Regions from separate parts of the Arthrobacter sp. FW306-1B-F12A genome, predicted to be linked through region 1. Evidence: predicted binding sites of a transcription regulator. Region 1 holds the regulator's gene; each other region holds the start of a gene.
The links. The regulator Rex, encoded in region 1, represses fermentation and respiration genes when NADH is low (regulators of the CRP and FNR family bind a similar motif). The targets are predictions, from matches to a motif close to CTTGTGAANNNNTTCACAAG.
Positions count from the first base shown of each region.

Region 2: a site for Rex is predicted at 2,632-2,651, ahead of araB (ribulokinase). Genes of this name have one in related genera too.
Region 3: a site for Rex is predicted at 4,573-4,592, ahead of AC3WJU_RS13160 (glyceraldehyde-3-phosphate dehydrogenase). Genes of this name have one in related genera too.

Region 1 covers NZ_JBYSXD010000047.1:25,932-31,845, forward strand. Annotated here, with positions in the region: gene AC3WJU_RS18360 (histidine phosphatase family protein) at 1-510, opposite strand, end outside; gene AC3WJU_RS18365 (YceI family protein) at 714-1,262, shown strand; gene AC3WJU_RS18370 (hypothetical protein) at 1,462-2,136, shown strand; gene AC3WJU_RS18375 (hypothetical protein) at 2,380-3,231, shown strand; gene AC3WJU_RS18380 (redox-sensing transcriptional repressor Rex) at 3,278-3,985, opposite strand; gene AC3WJU_RS18385 (glutaredoxin family protein) at 4,037-4,291, opposite strand; gene AC3WJU_RS18390 (HAD family hydrolase) at 4,369-5,187, shown strand; gene AC3WJU_RS18395 (30S ribosomal protein bS22) at 5,456-5,554, opposite strand; gene AC3WJU_RS18400 (helix-turn-helix domain-containing protein) at 5,728-5,914, opposite strand, start outside.
Region 2 covers NZ_JBYSXD010000018.1:63,573-69,486, reverse strand. Annotated here, with positions in the region: gene AC3WJU_RS11040 (glycoside hydrolase family 15 protein) at 1-270, opposite strand, end outside; gene AC3WJU_RS11035 (zinc-dependent alcohol dehydrogenase family protein) at 385-1,440, opposite strand; gene AC3WJU_RS11030 (LacI family DNA-binding transcriptional regulator) at 1,582-2,592, shown strand; gene araB (ribulokinase) at 2,696-4,420, shown strand; gene AC3WJU_RS11020 (L-ribulose-5-phosphate 4-epimerase) at 4,417-5,109, shown strand; gene araA (L-arabinose isomerase) at 5,144-5,914, shown strand, end outside.
Region 3 covers NZ_JBYSXD010000025.1:22-5,935, reverse strand. Annotated here, with positions in the region: tRNA gene AC3WJU_RS13185 (tRNA-His) at 1-54, shown strand, start outside; gene def (peptide deformylase) at 179-751, shown strand; gene AC3WJU_RS13175 (acyltransferase domain-containing protein) at 755-1,606, shown strand; gene AC3WJU_RS13170 (HNH endonuclease family protein) at 1,633-2,430, opposite strand; gene AC3WJU_RS13165 (hypothetical protein) at 2,563-2,772, opposite strand; gene AC3WJU_RS13160 (glyceraldehyde-3-phosphate dehydrogenase) at 2,858-4,354, opposite strand; RNA gene rnpB (RNase P RNA component class A) at 4,599-4,989, opposite strand; gene AC3WJU_RS13150 (YaaA family protein) at 5,103-5,867, shown strand.

The DNA of each region.
Region 1 (5,914 bases):
CTCCGCGCTGAGGCGCGTGGCGTAGATGGGAAGCTGGTGGCTGACGAGGATGGCTTCGGCGCCATCGCCGCCGAGTTCGATTGCCTTCAGCCGGGCGTCCTCGACGGCGGCACGCATCCGGGCGACCTGGTCCTGGTACGACTCGCCCCAGGACGGACGCAAGGGGTTGCGGTACTCACGCCAATGCTTGGGCTTGATGAATTCGGAGAGGTGGGCCTTGAGCCCTTCGAAGTGGTTCTCCGCCTCGATGATCCGCGGTTCCGTGTGGATCTGGAGGTCCAACGCCTGGGAAGTGGGAAGGGCGGTTTCCTGCGCGCGGGTCAACGGCGAGGCGACAAGGTAGACGATGTTCGCCCCCTGCGCGACGCGGGCAGCGAAGTGGTCCGCAAGCATCTTGGCCATCTCGCGGCCGCGTTCGGAGAGGTGAAATTCGGGCAGTCTGCCGTACAGAATGCCGTCGGGATTGTAGACCTCGCCATGGCGGAGCAGATGGACAGTTGCTTGGGGCATGTTTACCAGTTTCTCAAAGAAGGCGGGCGATCTGAAATCTTCTACGTTTCGTAGAACTGAAAGTTTCTTCAGAATGTTCCCTGAAGGTGGAATAAAAGATGCATTTGCATGTTTATACTTGACACAAGGTTCGGTTGACACTTCAACTAAGTACGGCCGAACGACCGATGAAGCTACGATCACACCTTCCCAAGGAGAACCCCATGACTCTTCCCGCAAACGTCACCACCGGCGTCTGGACCCTCGACAACTCGCACAGCGAGATCGGCTTCACCGTCCGCCACGCAGGCATCAGCAAGGTCCGCGGCCAGTTCACCGAGGCAGAAGCCACCCTTGAACTCGGCGGCAGCCTGGCCGACTCCAAGGTCGCCGCAAGCATCCAGACCGCCAGCTTCGACTCCGGCGACGCCAACCGCGACGGCCACGTCAAGGGCGAGGACTTCTTCGATGTGGAGAAGTTCCCGGAAATCACTTTCGTCTCACGCCACGTCAAGGCCAACGGCGACAGCTTCGACCTCGTGGGCGATCTGACCATCAAGGGCGTCTCCAAAGAGGTCACCATCGAAACCGAGTTCAACGGCGTAGCCGTTGACCCGTTCGGCAACACCCGCGCAGGCGTTTCCGGTGAGACCACCATCAGCCGCAAGGACTTCGGCCTCACCTGGAACGCAGTGCTCGAGGCCGGTGGCGTCCTGGTCAGCGACAAGGTTGTCATTAACCTCGAACTGGCCTTCATCGCACCTGCCGCCTAATCCACCAGGTTCCCAATCCCCCGGGCTAACGGACTGAAAGGCGCCTTCGGGGCTGCACACGATCGCGTGCGCAGCCCAGGAGGCGCCATTTTTTGCTCGCGGTGTCACCCGCCTATCGTTCGGGTAAAAGCCGATACTTAGCGGCGAATTAGCCAAGAATTTCCTATGAATCCTTAAACCTCAGGTCTAAAGTGATGCCATGAGTAACCCAAACGAAGCTCCTCAGCCTCAGCAGCCCGGAGCCCAGCCACCGCAGCCCGGCAATGTCCCTCCTGCGGGTTACCAGCCTCCGCAGGGATACCAAGCACCTCCTTCTTACCAAGCGCCTCCCTCTTACCAGCAGCCCGCTCCCGGATACCAGCAGCAAGGCCAACCCGGACAGGGAGAAGGTTTCCACTTCGAGATGCCTACCGACGGTCCGAAGAACTTCAACGATGTCCTTCCCAAGGGCGGTTTTTCCGGCATGTTCAAAGTCACCGGAATGCCCATAGAGTTGAAGGTCTCCTACTGGATCTGGCTCATTGGCGGACTCCTGGCCCTCCTGGGTGGCTTGCTCGGCCTCTTCGGCTCCATTGTGCTCTTCACGCTCGCGCCGGCAATCGCCGTCGTCGTCCTCCTTCTGGTACTGATAGCGCTGGTTGTGGCGGCCGCCCAAATCGTCTTCGCGATGAAGATGAAGGAAGGCAAGGAGTGGGCCCGCCTCGCACTGACCGTCATTGCGGGAATTTCCCTGATCCTCTCGATCGTGGGCGGAGCGATGGCAAATGGACAGAGCAACAACTGGTTCAGCTTCGTCATCAGCCTCATTGCAACGGTCCTGATGTGGCTGCCCAATTCGCAGGCGTGGTTCAAGTCAGTGAAGGGCGCCGTCTAGCCAACCCGTTACAAGCCGGAATTTCATAGCTGAAGGCCGCGGCCGGTCCCGGAAGGACCCCGCGGCCTTCCCTTTGTCCATGCAGGATTCACGGGAGCTCCGCCGAAGCTTGTTCAGCGAGAATTCTTCCCGTGAATCATCACCAGCGCTGTGCCGTCGGGGTACGGTGGAATTAAGCCGAGCTGGGGGCGGGGCACGTTGCACCCGGCAGCCGTATCTGCAGTCGACACGCAAAGGAATGCCATGAGCACCCCTCCGTACCCGCCGTCCACTCCGGGCGAGAATCCCACCCCTGAGGAGCCGAAATACGGCCAGCAGACACCCCAGCAGGGTCAGCCGCCGCAATACGGCCAACAAGCTCCTCAGTTCGGGCAGCCTTCGGCTCCGCAGTACGGCCAGCAGGCGCCCCAGCAGCCGTCCGCACCCCAGTACGGGCAACAGGCTCCCCAGTACGGGCAGCCGTCCGCACCCCAGTATGGACAACAGGCTCCCCAGTACGGGCAGCAGCCGCAGTACGGGCAGCCTTCCGTCCCGCAGTACGGGCAGGAGCCGCAGTACGGGCAGCCTTCCGTCCCGCAGTACGGGCAGGGCGGCCCCGTCACTTGGCCGAGCCAGCAGCCCGCTGCGACGTCCGGAGTCCCGCAGTTGGTCAACATCTCCTTCTGGCTGATGATTGCCGCAGGGGTACTGACCTTGATCGGCATTCCCTTCACTATCGCTACGCTGAACTCGCCGGCAGGCAAGAACATGTTCAACCAGGCCCTGTCGGCGCAAGGAAGCAACGCTTCAGGCATAGACACAAGCACCTTCATCGGCATTGCGATCACGTTCCTGGTTATCTTCTCGGTGATCTTTGCCGGGCTCTACGCATTGGTTGCGTTCAATGTCCGGAAGGGGAAGAACTGGGCCCGCATCCTGGGCACGGTCTTCGCTGGAATTTCCCTGCTGGGCCTGACCCAGATCGGCATGGGCACCATCACCATCCTCTTGGGCATCGCCGCGATCGTGATGCTCTATTTGCCGGCCTCGGCGCCGTACTTCCGGAAAGCCCAGCCGTTCGCGAACCCTTACGGCCAGGCGCCGTACGGCCGCTAGGCGCTAGACGCTAAAACCAAAACAACGGGTGCAGACCCGGTCCGGCCTAAATGGCCTGGCCCGGGGTCTGTGCCCGTTGTGCGTGATACGCCAGGATCTGGAGCTCAGTGGCCATGTCCACTTTGCGCAGATTCACGTACGGAGGAACTTGCAGCAGCACCGGGGCAAAGCTGAGGATGCTGCGGATACCCGCGCTGATCACGCGGTCGCAGACGCCTTGTGCCACCGCGGCCGGGAGGGCCAGGACAACCATGTTGGTTCCGGTCCGCTGAAGGACCGTTTCAAGATTGGCGGCGTCGCTGACCCGCAGCCAGCCGACCTCATTCCCGATAATCATGGGATCGGCGTCGAGGATCGCCACCACGTCGAAACCGCGCGACTCGAAGCCGCCGTACCGTGCCAAGGCCTTGCCCAGGTTGCCGGCGCCCACAATGGCCACTTTCCAGTCGTGGGTCAGGCCGAGCGCCGCCGCGATGTGCCGGCTCAGGTATTGGACCTCGTACCCGACGCCACGCGTTCCGTAGGAGCCGACGTAGGAGAGGTCTTTGCGCAAGGTGGACGAACTGACTCCGGACGCCTCAGCCAACGCCTCGGAGGAAACCCGTTCCACGCCTTCACCGAGCAGGGAGTTCAGAGCGCGCAGGTAAAGCGTCATCCGGGCCACAGCCGCGGGCGGTATCTGCTTCGCGGCAGACTCCTTGTCCCCGGGTACAGCCTCGGCGGACGGTTCCAGCGCAGTCACGTTCTTCTCCATTGCGTCGCTTTGTTTTCCCACTCTATTGCCAACAAAGCTCTGCACGCATGTTCAGGCGGCGATGGCCTTCTTCAGGACCCGCACCAATCGTGCCTCATCGATTTTCCAGAAATCCCGCTGGATTCCGTCCACGAATACCACCGGGATCTCCTCGGCGTAGCGCTCGCGCAGTGCCGGGTCAGTGTCGATTGACTGTTCGGTCCACGTGAGCCCAAGGCTTGAGGTCACGCGTTCAACGGCGTCCCGCGCCGCGGCGCAAAGGTGGCAGTCAGCTTTGGTGAGGAGTACGACGTCGGGATTTGGCATGGTTCAACGGTATCGCTTCAGCGTCGTCACGGCAGTCGCGAACGGCAGGGGGCCGGACGATTGACTAGACTCGAGGCATGCCCGTCGAGAAGAACGCCGTTGTGGCCACCGCGCCGGCTGCAACGCAGCAACACGGCGAAGCCGCATTCTTCGACGTCGACAACACCCTCATGAAGGGTGCCAGCCTCTTCCACGTTGCCCGGAAGATGTATGAACGCAGGGCCTTCACGCTCTCCCAAGCCGCGGGCTTTGCCTGGAAGCAGTTCAAGTTCGTGCTCCGGGGCGAAAAGATGGAGGACGTCCATTCCGTCCGGGATTCCGCGCTGATCCTCGCGGCCGGCATCAAGGTGTCCGATATCAAGGAACTGGGCGAAGAGGTCTACGACGAGATGATCGAGTCGCGGATCTGGCCCGGTACCAAGGCCCTGGCGGAACAGCACCTGCGTGTTGGCCGGAAGGTCTGGCTCGTCACCGCCACGCCCATCGAAGTTGCCACCGTCATTTCCACGCGGCTCGGCCTGACCGGCGCCCTGGGTACCGTGGGTGAGGTTGAAGATGGCGCTTACACCGGCCGGTTGGTGGGCGAGATCCTCCACGGGCCAGCCAAGGCCGTGGCCGTGCAGCGCGTAGCAGACGAAGAAGGCCTGGACCTGAAGCGCTGCTGGGCGTACAGCGATTCGCATAACGATATCCCGCTGCTCACGTTGGTGGGCCACCCCGTGTGCATCAATCCCGACGCCGGGCTTCGCCGCCACGCGCGGGAGAACAACTGGCCTGTTTACGACTTCCGTTCCGGCCGCCGGGCAGCCACGCTCGGCCTCAAGGCCGCGACCGTCGGAGGCGCCGTCTACGGCTTGTGGCGGGGCTTCTCCAAATTCCGCAGCCCGAGGGCCTAACCCCGGCAACCCTCGCTCACATATACCCGCCTCCCCGGCAACCCTCGCTGACATATACCCGCCTCCCCGGTAACCCTCGCTCACATGATGTGACGACCTCATTCCGGCATGTGCCCACATACGGGAGCGAGCGTTGTCGAAACGGCCGACATACGTGAGCGAGGGTCCGGGGAAAAGCACTCATATGTGAGCGAGCGTCATCGGGGACGGACGCAAAAATGCCCGCCGCCTTGAGAGGCAACGGGCATTCACGCTGTAGGAAGTATCTCTACTTCTTATTGCGACGCTGGTGGCGGGTCTTGCGAAGCAGTTTGCGGTGCTTCTTCTTGGCCATACGCTTGCGGCGCTTCTTAATAACTGAACCCACGTAAGTTCCTTACCAAACTAGATTGAGATTCTGTCTGCTGGGTGAGGTCCTTGAACTGAGCAACAGACTTTACAACTGACAGATTCTTACAATGACGTAAAACGTTCCTTAACAGGGTACCGCTTATCGGGGGCACCCAATGACCGCTGGCCCTTGAGGGGACCAAGCGGGGCTCAGGCCGTCTCTGAGTGTCCGTCGACGACCGCGCCCTTGAGGTACTGGCTCACGGCATCTTCGGGGACCCGGAATGATCGTCCAAATCGGACGGCCGGCAATTCTCCCGAGTGGACCAGACGGTACACGGTCATTTTGGAAACCCGGAGGACTTCGGCAACTTCAGCCACTGTCATGAAACGCGCG
Region 2 (5,914 bases), on a different contig from region 1:
GGACGTGACCAGCACGCAGGAATCCTCGGTGTAGCGCTGGGAGGATGCCAGGGTGCGAACCGGAGCTATTTCAAAACGGCCGCCTGATTCCGCGTCGAAGATCCCGGCAAGGAACGGTGGACTGTCGAATTCCGGCAAGCAAAGCCAGGTAATGGCGCCGTCCCGTCCCACCAAAGCGCAGGTGGACCCGTCTCCAATGAGTCCGTGATCCTCGATGGGCAAATACCCGTCCTGGTTAACCACCGGGCGCGCCGGGGCACCAGTGATCATTTTGTTCGCTCCTTTGGGTTCAGGCGAGGCTTCCTATATGGATTCTCTCGCCGTTCCCGCGTGCACGCCACAGTCCACCTATCCCGCAAGAAGCTGCAGGTTCCGCCCATGGCCTCAGGGAGTGAGCAGGACCTTGATGGAGCGCCGTTCGTCCATGGCGCGGTAGGCCTCGGGCGCTTCCTCGAGCGGCATCACGGTGTCGAAGACCCTGCCCGGATTGATCTTTCCGTCAAGCACGTCGGCGAGCAGTTCCGGGATGTAGGTGCGGGCAGGGGCCATGCCGCCGGCAATCGAAATGTTCGTGTCGAACAAGTAGCGCAAGGGGGCCTCAGCTCCGCCTGTCGGGACACCGACAAAGCCGAGGGCGCCGCCCGGGCGGACACTGTGCAGTGCCTGTTCCATGGACTCCTTGGTCCCGACGCACTCCAACACGGAGTCGGCCAAAACGCCTCCCAGCAGTTCGCGGACCTTGGCTACGCCGTCCTCGCCACGTTCAGCTACGATGTCTGTTGCGCCGAATTCGAGGGCAATAGCCTGGCGGTCGGCATGCCGCGACATCGCGATGATTCGTTCTGCTCCGAGCCGCTTTGCTGCGAGCACGCCGCAGAGCCCGACTGCGCCGTCGCCGACGACGACGACGGTCCTGCCGGGGCCGACCTTCGCCGCGAGGGCGGCGTGATGGCCGGTGGCCATCACATCCGAGAGCGTCAGCAAGCTCGCGCGGAGGGCGTCGTCGGGTTCCGTGATGCCGGGAACCTTGACGAGCGTGGACTCGGCGAGCGGCACGCGCACGGCCTGGCCTTGGCCGCCGTCGATCGCGTGACCGCTGTCATCCTTGCCGCCCCAACCTGCCAAATGATCGCAGGCAACTGTGACGCCGTTCAAGCATTGCGGGCAGGCCCCGCAGCTGACCACGAACGGAGCGATCACGAAATCGCCGGGCGCCAGGGTGGTGACGTCGTCGCCAATGCTTTCCACCGTGCCGATGAATTCATGTCCGATGGCCGAAGGCTGGTGGGTGGGCTTTACGCCGCGGTAGGGCCAAAGGTCCGATCCGCAGACGCAGGAGGCAGTGACTTTGACGACGACGTCGGTGGGCAGCTGGACCGTCGGGTAGTTACGGTCTTCAACGCGGATGTCGCCGGGACCGTGGATGATGGTGGCGCGCATGGGGCTCCTCAAATGGTGGTTGTTGGGCTTGAATCGAGTCTATCCCCGGCATGCCCGTGGTCTTGTACTGGCCGGTAGCTCAGCGTGGACTCGCTGCGGTCCTGTTCGTCGCTTGGCCTCCAGGTCACGCAGAATAGCTCCATGACAAAAAGCAGCGGGCGCTTACCACGGCTTGAAGACGTAGCGGAATTGGCGGGAGTCTCGCACCAGACCGTTTCACGGGTGATCAACGACCACCCCAACGTCAGCAAGGGCACCCGGGAGCGTGTCGAGGCCGCCATCGCCGAGCTGGGATACCGGCGCAATACTGCTGCGCGGAGCCTCGTGACCCGCCGTTCCCAGACCATCGGGGTCCTGGCCAGCGAGCTGGCGCAGTACGGCCCGGCGAACACCCTGCTGGGCGTCGAGCAGGCTGCGAGGGATGCCGGCTATTTCGTCAGCATCGCAGCCTTGAGGACGGTCAACCGGGAGGCGATCCTTGATGCGGTCCGGCATTTCCTGGACCAGTCCGTGGACGGAATCGTGGTGATCGTTCCCCATTCGGACACCCTGCTGGCGTTGGCGGAAGTGAAGGCCGGGGTTCCCGTAGTGGCCGTGGGGTCGCTGGGCGACGCGTCGGTCGGCGGAGCCATGGTGGACCAGAAGCGCGGCGCGGAATTGGCCGTGAGGCATCTGGTGGAGCAGGGGCACCGGCGGATCGGGCACGTGGCCGGCCCGCAGGACTGGATCGACGGCGTCGCCCGGGCCGAAGGGTGGAGCGAGGCCTTGCAGGCGGCTGGCCTTCAGGACGATTTGCTGGTGGTGGGGGACTGGAGCGCCGGCAGCGGTTATGACATCGGCAGGAAGCTTGCCGGTGAAAGGACCGCCACGGCGCTTTTTGTGGGAAATGACCAGATGGCCCTGGGCCTGCTGCGTGCGTTCAACGAGGCAGGTGTCCGGGTGCCCGAGGATGTTTCGGTGGTGGGTTTCGACGACCAGCCCGAATCAGGCTATTTCACGCCGCCTTTGACCACGGTACGCCAGGACTTCGAAGAACTCGGGCGGCGCTGCATGGACCTTATGCTGAGCGGTATCGAGGGCGGGGAAAGCGTCGGCGCCACGGTGGTGGAGCCAGAGTTGGTGGTGCGCCAAAGTACGTCGGCTCCCGCCTGATCGTATTCATGTTCATGTGGGAAGGACGGCTTGACGTGAATTTTGTTAGCGCTCACAATGGAACCAATCCGCAAGGCTGCGGGCTGGCTTATTGGAGGACTTCATGGACGTCACAGCGGACGGCAAGGAACATTACGTCATCGGCGTGGACTACGGCACGCTTTCGGGCAGGGCCGTGGTGGTGCGGGTCAGGGATGGCAAGGAACTGGGAAGCGGAGTGTTTGAGTACCCGCACGCGGTCATCACGGAGGCCTTACCGGCCGATCTGGCCGGCGCGTCTGCTGGCCCGGCTGTCCGCCTTCCCGGCGAATGGGCGCTGCAGGTGCCGCAAGACTACCGCGACGTGTTGCGCCACGCGGTTCCCGCAGCGGTGCGCGACGCCGGGATCGATCCGGCCGCCGTCGTCGGGATTGCCACGGACTTCACGGCGTGCACGATGGTGCCGGTGAAGGCTGACGGCACTCCACTGAACGAGTTGCCCGGCTTCGCCCGCAGGCCGCATGCGTATGTGAAGTTGTGGCGCCACCATGCGGCCCAGGAGCAGGCGGACCGCATCAATGCACTCGCCGCCGAGCGGGGCGAGGCCTGGCTGCCGCGCTACGGCGGGCTCATTTCCTCGGAATGGGAGTTCGCCAAGGGACTCCAGCTCCTGGAGGAGGACCCGGGCGCGTATGCGGCGATGGACCACTGGGTGGAAGCCGCCGACTGGATCGTCTGGCAACTGTGCGGGAACTACGTGCGGAATGCCTGCACCGCAGGGTACAAGGGCATCTACCAGGACGGCGCCTACCCGTCCAGGGAATTCCTGGCCGCCCTGAACCCGGGCTTCAAGGACTTCGTCGACACCAAACTGGCCCACACAATCGGCCGCCTGGGCGACGCCGCGGGTTACCTGACTGCCGAAGCCGCCGGCTGGACCGGCCTCCCGGCCGGGATCGCCGTCGCGGTCGGGAATGTTGACGCCCACGTCACCGCGCCCGCCGCCCGGGCCGTGGAACCGGGACAGCTCGTCGCGATCATGGGCACCTCCACGTGCCACGTCATGAACGGCTCCGAGCTTCGTGAGGTGCCGGGCATGTGCGGAGTGGTCGACGGCGGGATCGTGGACGGGCTCTGGGGTTACGAGGCCGGCCAGTCCGGGGTGGGCGACATCTTCGGCTGGTTCACCAAGTACGGCGTGCCGCCCGAATATCATGCAGCTGCCGAAGCCGCGGGCCTGGGCATCCACGAATACCTCACCGAACTCGCCTCCACCCAGGAGATCGGTGAACACGGACTCATTGCCCTGGACTGGCACTCGGGGAACCGGTCCGTCCTGGTGGACCACGAACTCTCCGGAGTGATCGTGGGCCAGACCCTGGCAACCCGCCCGGAAGACATCTACCGGGCGCTGCTGGAGGCCACGGCCTTCGGCACCCGCACCATTGTGGATGCCTTCCGGGACGCGGGGGTGCCGGTGAAGGAATTCATCGTGGCCGGAGGGCTGCTGAAAAACACGCTATTGATGCAGATCTACGCCGATATCACGGGGCTGCCCCTCTCCACGATCGGCTCCACCCAGGGTCCCGCGCTGGGTTCGGCGATCCACGCCGCCGTCGCTGCGGGGGAGTACCCGGACATCCGGGAAGCCGCGGCTGCCATGGGATCCGAGCCCGGCGCCGTCTACACCCCGATCCCGGAAAACGTCGCCGCCTACGAGGAATTGTTCCGCGAATACCGGACCCTGCATGACTACTTCGGCCGCGGAGCGAACGAGGTCATGCACCGGCTCAAGAAGATCCAGCGGAACGCGAGCAAAACGCTCCTCACCGCAGGGGTCTCCGCATGAGCGCCCTGCTGGGCACCATTGCCACGATCCGCCGCGAGGTCTGCGCGCTGCACGCCGAACTGACCCGGTACGAGCTGGTGGTCTGGACCGCGGGCAATGTCTCCGCCCGCGTCCCGGGGCATGACTTGATGGTCATCAAGCCGTCCGGGGTCTCCTACGATGCGCTGACGCCCGAACTCATGGTGGTCACGGACCTCCACGGGGTTCCCGTGGGCGGCGATGGCGACGGGGCGTGGGGCAATCCGGACCTTTCGCCGTCGTCGGACGCTGCCGCGCACGCCTACGTCTACCGGAACATGCCCGACGTCGGCGGGGTCGTCCACACGCACTCCACCTACGCGACGGCATGGGCTGCGCGCGGGGAGCCGATCCCGTGCGTGCTGACCATGATGGGCGACGAATTCGGCGGCACCATCCCGGTGGGCCCGTTCGCGCTGATCGGGGACGACTCGATCGGCCGCGGGATCGTGGACACGCTCCGGGCGTCCCATTCACCGGCTGTCCTGATGCAGAACCACGGACCGTTCACTATCGGCAAGGACGCCCGCTCCGCCGTCAAGGCCGCCGTGATGTGCGAGGAAGTGGCCCGCACCGTCCACATTTCCCGGCAGCTCGGTGAACCGCTGCCCATCGACGCCGGCCAGATCGAGTCCCTCTACAGCCGCTACCAGAACGTCTACGGCCGCTGACGCGCGCCACCCACGAACCTTCAAGGAGAAACGCATGCCCATCGCCCACAACACGTCCCTCGAACACTACGAAGTGTGGTTCCTCACCGGCAGCCAGCACCTTTACGGCGAGGACGTCCTCAAGCAGGTCGCCGCGCAGTCCCAGGAGATCGCCGCATCACTGAACGCGTCCTCCGATGTTCCGGTCAAGCTCGTCTGGAAGCCCGTGCTGACGGACGCGGACGCGATCCGCCGCACCGCTCTGGAAGCGAACTCGGACGACGCCGTGATCGGCGTTACCGCGTGGATGCACACGTTCAGCCCGGCCAAGATGTGGATCCAGGGACTGGACCTGCTCCGCAAGCCGCTCCTGCACCTGCACACCCAGGCGAACGTGGCCCTGCCGTGGGCGGACATCGACTTCGACTTCATGAACCTGAACCAGGCAGCCCACGGCGACCGCGAATTCGGGTACATCCAGTCCCGCCTCGGCGTGCCGCGGAAGACCGTCGTCGGGCACGTCTCCAACCCCGAGGTCACGCGCCAGGTGGGCGCGTGGCAACGCGCCTCCGCCGGCTGGGCCGCGGTGCGCACCCTCAAGCTGACCCGCTTCGGGGACAACATGCGCAACGTTGCCGTCACAGAAGGGGACAAGACCGAAGCCGAGCTGCGCTTCGGCGTCTCGGTCAACACGTGGTCCGTCAACGAACTCGCCGACGCCGTGCACGGCGCGCCGGAGTACGACGTCGACGCCCTCGTAGCCGAATACGAGCGCCTCTACGAGGTCGCACCGGAACTGTGTGCCGGCGGCGCCCGGCACGAGTCC
Region 3 (5,914 bases), on a different contig from region 1:
CAGAGCGCCTGGTTGTGGTCCAGGAGGTCGCGGGTTCAACCCCCGTCGCTCACCCTCATGAGGTCGGTAGCAGTTTATCGATCGCAGCCAAAGGCCGTACTGGTTATCCAGTGCGGCCTTTGCTTTGTTCCGGCCGATTCCGGCCATTCCAGACCCGAGAACCAGAGGAACACCTGACATGACCGTCCTGCCAGTCACCATCTGGGGCGAACCCGTGCTTCACCGCCGGGCGAGCGAGGTGGAAGTGTTCGACGACGAGCTGCGCACCTTGATTGCCGACATGTTCGAAACGAACGAGGCGGCCAACGGCGTCGGTCTGGCGGCACCCCAGGTGGGGGTGGGCAAGCGGATCTTCATCTTCAAATACGCAAACGACGACGACGCTCCGGACGAAGGCGTCCTGGTGAACCCGGTCCTCACCCTCTCCAAGATCCCTGGCGCCCTTCCCGATCCCGAGGAAGACGTCGAAGGCTGTTTGTCCTTCCCAGGGGAGCACTACCCCCTGCAGAGGGCCGATTGGGCCCGCGTCCAGGGCTTCGACGGCCACGGCCAACCGGTGGATTTCGTCGCGACCGGTTGGTTCGCGAGGGTCATGCAGCACGAATTCGACCACCTCGACGGCAAGCTCTATGTGAACCGCCTGGTTGACCGATACGCCAAGAAGGCGATGAAGCAGGCCAAGAAGAACGGCTGGGGAGTGCCCGGGCTGAGCTGGATGCCAGGTGTCGACCCGGACCCCTTCGGTCACTGAGCGATGACGGGCGTCGCGCAGGACGAATTGTTCACGCTTCTCGACATCCAGGGCGAGGACGCTTTTGAGTGTGCCTCGCTGCTGGCGTCACCTCCTGGAGACGGCACCCGACGGGCCCTTGCCAGCCTTGACGCCCGTCTGGGCGTCTTTCCGAGCACGTCCGCCTCCGCCGATGGCTGCACGGAAACGGACTGGATCGAGGCGCTCCTGCGCTTTGCGCCTGTAGTCCACGGCCATCATCTTTCCCTTGGCATTCCGCCGGAATCGTCCGCCGCGATCCTGGCCGATGTGGGACTGAACCTTCGAATCAACCGAAGGGTCCATGGTCGCTTCGGCTTGGACACGTGGGCATGGCTGACCCTCCACATGGCCGGAAACATCTTCCGTATCGGCCGCCTGCAATTCCACCTTGTCCGCAGCGACGAGGAAGGCTCCGCCGCCGCAAGTGACTCCTGGGTGCTGGGTGTGCACATCCCCGAGGATGGCGGCCTGTCCCCTGCCCTCGTGGACACGAGCTTCAGCCAGGCCAGGGAGTTCTTCGACCGTTACTTCCCGGACAAAGCGGTCTCCGTGGCGAGCTGCGACTCCTGGATGCTGGACCCCTACCTGGCCCGGAAACTCCCGCACAGCAACATCGCCGCTTTTGCCCGCCGATTCACCCTGGACCGCTGCTCAGACGCTCCGGGCGACGCTGTCTATTTCACTTTCCGGCAGCGCGGCATGGAAAACCTCGATCGGCTCCCCCGCGAGACCTCGCTTCAGCGGGTGTTGCTGGAGAGGATCGACGACGGCGGGGTCTGGCAACTTGGACACGGCCACCTGGTGCTTCCCGCAGCACGGAGCACCCCGGCCTGAAGCGGCCACCTCGCGGCCTCAGTTGGCTACGTCGCCCTGATGGTCCGCTGGCCGGAGCACGAGTCCAGGACGCGCTTCATGGCGTCCTTCTCCGCCTGGGTGACCCAGAGCCGGTACGCGGCTTTGACGGAAACCTGCCGCGCGACGTAATGGCAGCGAAAGCCCTTGTTGGCAGGGAGCCAGCTCGCGGCGTCGCTCGCGCCTTTCTTGACGTTGGCGGGCCCGTCGACGGCAATCAGGTTGAGGGGGTCATTGGCGAGGCTTTGGCGCTGTTTGGCGGGGAGCTGCTGGGCCCCCTTCTGCCAGGCGTCCCCGAGAGCCACCACATGGTCGATCTGTACGGCTGAGCTGGTTTCGGAGCCCCTGCGGAAATGGATGTCTTCGCCGATGTACGGCTCACGCAGTTCCCCGGACGCGATCCTGCATTTCGAGCCTGCCGTGAACTCCGCTGCCGTAAGATCCCGCCTCAGGATGTCGTTCCTGGTATCGCAGCCGTTCCGGTCGACGTCGAGCCACGCCTGGCCGAATTCATTGCGGTCGTAGTTGTCCTTGGCGGCGCGCCCCTTCACGGGAAGTGCCTCCAGGGCATCAGCCGCCAAACCGAGGGGCACCGGCTGAACCGATTCCACCGGCTTCATCCACTCCGGGTCGAAGACTGGAGCTTCCGTTGGCCCGTTGACCGGGCCCTGTCCCACTGAGAACTGGCCGTCGGTGAAGAACCACCCGACGCCGGTAAGCCCACCCGCGATGATGAGAATCACCAGTACCCAGGCCTGCCGGGAGTGGCGGCGGGCACGTCGATAGGCGGCCCAGGTGGTGCTCAAGGGATTGCGTCCTTTCGGGCAGGAATACGTCCCTTGAGACTAGTTCAGGCGCTGTTCGCCGACGCTGATATCCACAGTGTGGAGGACAAGTCACAGTGTCGGAACAATCACAGCGCAAGCTGCAGGGGCGGCTTACTGCTCCCTGGTGACACGCTTCAGGTCTTCGGCGGCCAGCTCGAGAAGCGACCCCAATTGGATGACCCGCTCCTCGGAGATGTCACCCGCTGCATGTGCGGCCTTGGCTTCGTCGAGAAGCCGCTGGGCTTCCTTGAGGTTGGCGCGCGCTACGTCCAGTGCGTGTTCCAGGGTTGTTTCGTGTTCCAGAATCTTTTCGCTTTCCATGCGTCCATTCTGGTCAGGTTTCCCGGCTGATACCAGCGCATCAGCCGGGAATACCCTGTGTCTTTCCTGGCCTCGGCCTAGGCCGCTAGACGCCGGCGGGCTCCAACGTTGCCTTGGGTTCAAGGTTCACCGCGACGCCGCGTGCCGGGAACGACGGCGGGTTCACGCCGGCCATTTCTTCCATGACGCGGACCACCTGGCAGGAGTAGCCGAATTCGTTGTCGTACCAGACGTAGACCACGAGGTGATTGTCGGTGGCGATCGTGGCGAGGCCGTCCACGATGCCTGCACGGCGGGAGCCCACGAAGTCCGTGGAGACGACCTCGGGTGAGTCGATGAAGTCGATCTGCTTGCGCAGCTCCGAGTGCAAGGACATTTCACGAAGGTAGTTGTTGACCTCGTCCTTCGTGGTTCCCTTTTCAAGGTTCAGGTTCAGGATGGCCATCGACACGTCCGGGGTAGGAACGCGGATCGCGTTGCCGGTCAGCTTGCCCTGCAGTTCCGGAAGGGCCTTCGCCACAGCCTTGGCCGCACCCGTTTCGGTGATGACCATGTTCAGGGCGGCCGAGCGGCCGCGGCGGTCACCCTTGTGGAAGTTGTCGATCAGGTTCTGGTCGTTCGTGAACGAGTGCACGGTTTCCACGTGGCCGTGGATGACGCCGAACTTGTCGTTGAGGGCCTTGAGCACCGGGGTGATGGCGTTCGTGGTGCAGGAAGCCGCAGTGACGATCGTGTCCGAGTCCTCGATGGAGGAGTGGTTGATGCCGTGGACGATGTTCTTCAGCTCGCCCTTGCCCGGAGCCGTGAGCAGCACGCGGGCCACACCCTTGCTCTGCAGGTGCTGGGAGAGGCCTTCGGCGTCGCGCCAGCGGCCCGTGTTGTCCACCACCAGGGCATCCTTGATGCCGTAGGCCGTGTAGTCGACGGTGGAGGGGTTGTCCGAGTAGATGACCTGGATCTGGACGCCGTTGGCCGTGATCGTGTTGGCGGCCTCGTCCACGCGGATGGTGCCCTCGAAGGAACCGTGCACCGAGTCGCGACGCAGCAGGCTGGCGCGCTTGACGAGGTCGTTCTCGGCGCCCTTGCGGACCACAATCGCACGCAGGCGCAGGCCGTGGCCGCCGCCGGCCTTTTCGATCAGGAGGCGGGCCAGCAGGCGGCCGATGCGGCCGAAACCGTAAAGCACGACGTCGGTGCTGGTCCGGTCGTCCGCGCCGCGGCGCCCGACAACCTCGGCAAGCTCGGCGCGGAGGAAGTCTTCCAGGGGCGTGCCCGCGGCCTCGGCCTTGTACTTCTCGTTCAGGCGGGCGATATCGATCGCAGCAGCCCCGAGGTCAAGTCCGGCCAGGATGTTCAGCAGCGGCGCGGTCTCTTCGAGACGGAGTTCGTCCTTGCTCATCCGGCGCGCGAAACGGTGGGCTTTCAGGATGTTCATCGACGACTTGTTGATCAAGCTGCGCCCGTGGATGCTCGTCACCACGTTGTTCTCACGGTACAGCCGGCCGATCACCGGAATCATGGCCTCGGCCAGCGCTTCGCGGCCCATCCACGTATCAAGACAAGAATCTGATGACTGGCTCACAGAACTACCTTCCTAGGGTCAGCTACATACGTCCTCGTACGTAGATGGCGGCCGCCCGGAGTAATCCTGCGGCACTGGCATCGGCGGGACTTCGGTCTGCCCGGACACCTTGAACGCTGCAAAGAAAAACCGCCGGCTGCGAACGCAGAACCGGCGGTGGAACTTCTACGTTCACTGTCCATTCTAAGGTCTGGCACGGGACGACTTGGCCGCCGGAACGCGTGAAATCACTCACATAGGCGAAGGGATGGGTTGACCGATACGCCGGGTTCTGTCCTCCCTGCCGTTGCCGGCGAAGGAGTGGCGACCATCCATCTACGAACGCCGTTGCCGACGCTCTCCAGCGGCCTACCCGGACACTCGGGCGAGCAGCCCTCGATCGTGCCCTGTCTGGCCTTGCTCCGGGTGGGGTTTACCTAGCCTCCCTGGTCACCCAGGGAGCTGGTGGTCTCTTACACCACCGTTTCACCCTTACCTGCTGCCTGCCTGTGCTGGCACAAGCAGACGCGGGCGGTCTGTTCTCTGTGGCACTAGCCTGCGGGTTACCCCGAGTGGGCGTTACCCACCACCCTGCCCTGTGGAGCCCGGACGTTCCTCGAGCCACTCACGTGGCGCGCGGCCGCCTAGTCAACCCATCCGCCCTACAGTCTACCGGCGTCGGGCCCTGCGCATTTCCGGACGGCACTGCCGGAAGGTACCGCTAGGCAGCTGGCGCCTGTATTACTGGCAATACAGCTAATATCGACTGGTGCTGATTCTGCTGCCGCCCTCCGAAGGCAAGACCCCCGCTGAGAAAGGCTCCGCCGTCGAATGGGAGTCCCTGAGCTTTCCGGAACTCAACAGCTACCGGGCCAAAGTGCTCGACGCGCTGGGCCTGGTCAGCGCGCACGAGGACGCCCTCGCCTTATTGGGGGTGGGCGCGTCCTTGAGGGACGACGTCGAACGCAATACCCGGCTCCACGCCGAACCCGCGGCCCCTGCCCATCAGGTGTATTCCGGTGTCCTCTACGACGCGCTTGGCTACAAGACCCTGACGCCGGCACAGCGCCGCAAGGCGGTGGAGTCGATCCTTGTGGTGTCCGCCCTGTGGGGCGCCATCGGTTTCGGCGACCACGTGCCCGCCTACCGTTTGTCCATGGGAACCGCACTGCCCGACGTCGGGCGCCTCGCGTCGTTCTGGAAGCCGCAGCTCACGCAGGCCCTCGCCTCGCGGGTGCAGGGCGAACTGCTGGTGGATTGCCGCTCCAGCACATATGCCGCGGCTTGGGCTCCACCGGCGGCGCAAACTGTCTCCGTCAACGTCTTTTCCGAGTCCAATGGCAAACGCACCGTCGTCAGCCACTTCGCCAAGCACACGCGCGGCGAATTGGCGCGTCACTTGCTGAGCCGCCGAGGAAAGGCGCCGGGGACGCCCGAACAACTCCTCAAGGCAGCCTCGGAAATCTGGACGGCGGAGTTGACGGAAGGCACCGCCCGCAAGCCGCACACCCTCAGCATCATCCTCCCCAACTGATATGTAGAAGCTGTTGTCAAGAGGCAGTGGTGAGCGGCTCCCGGTTT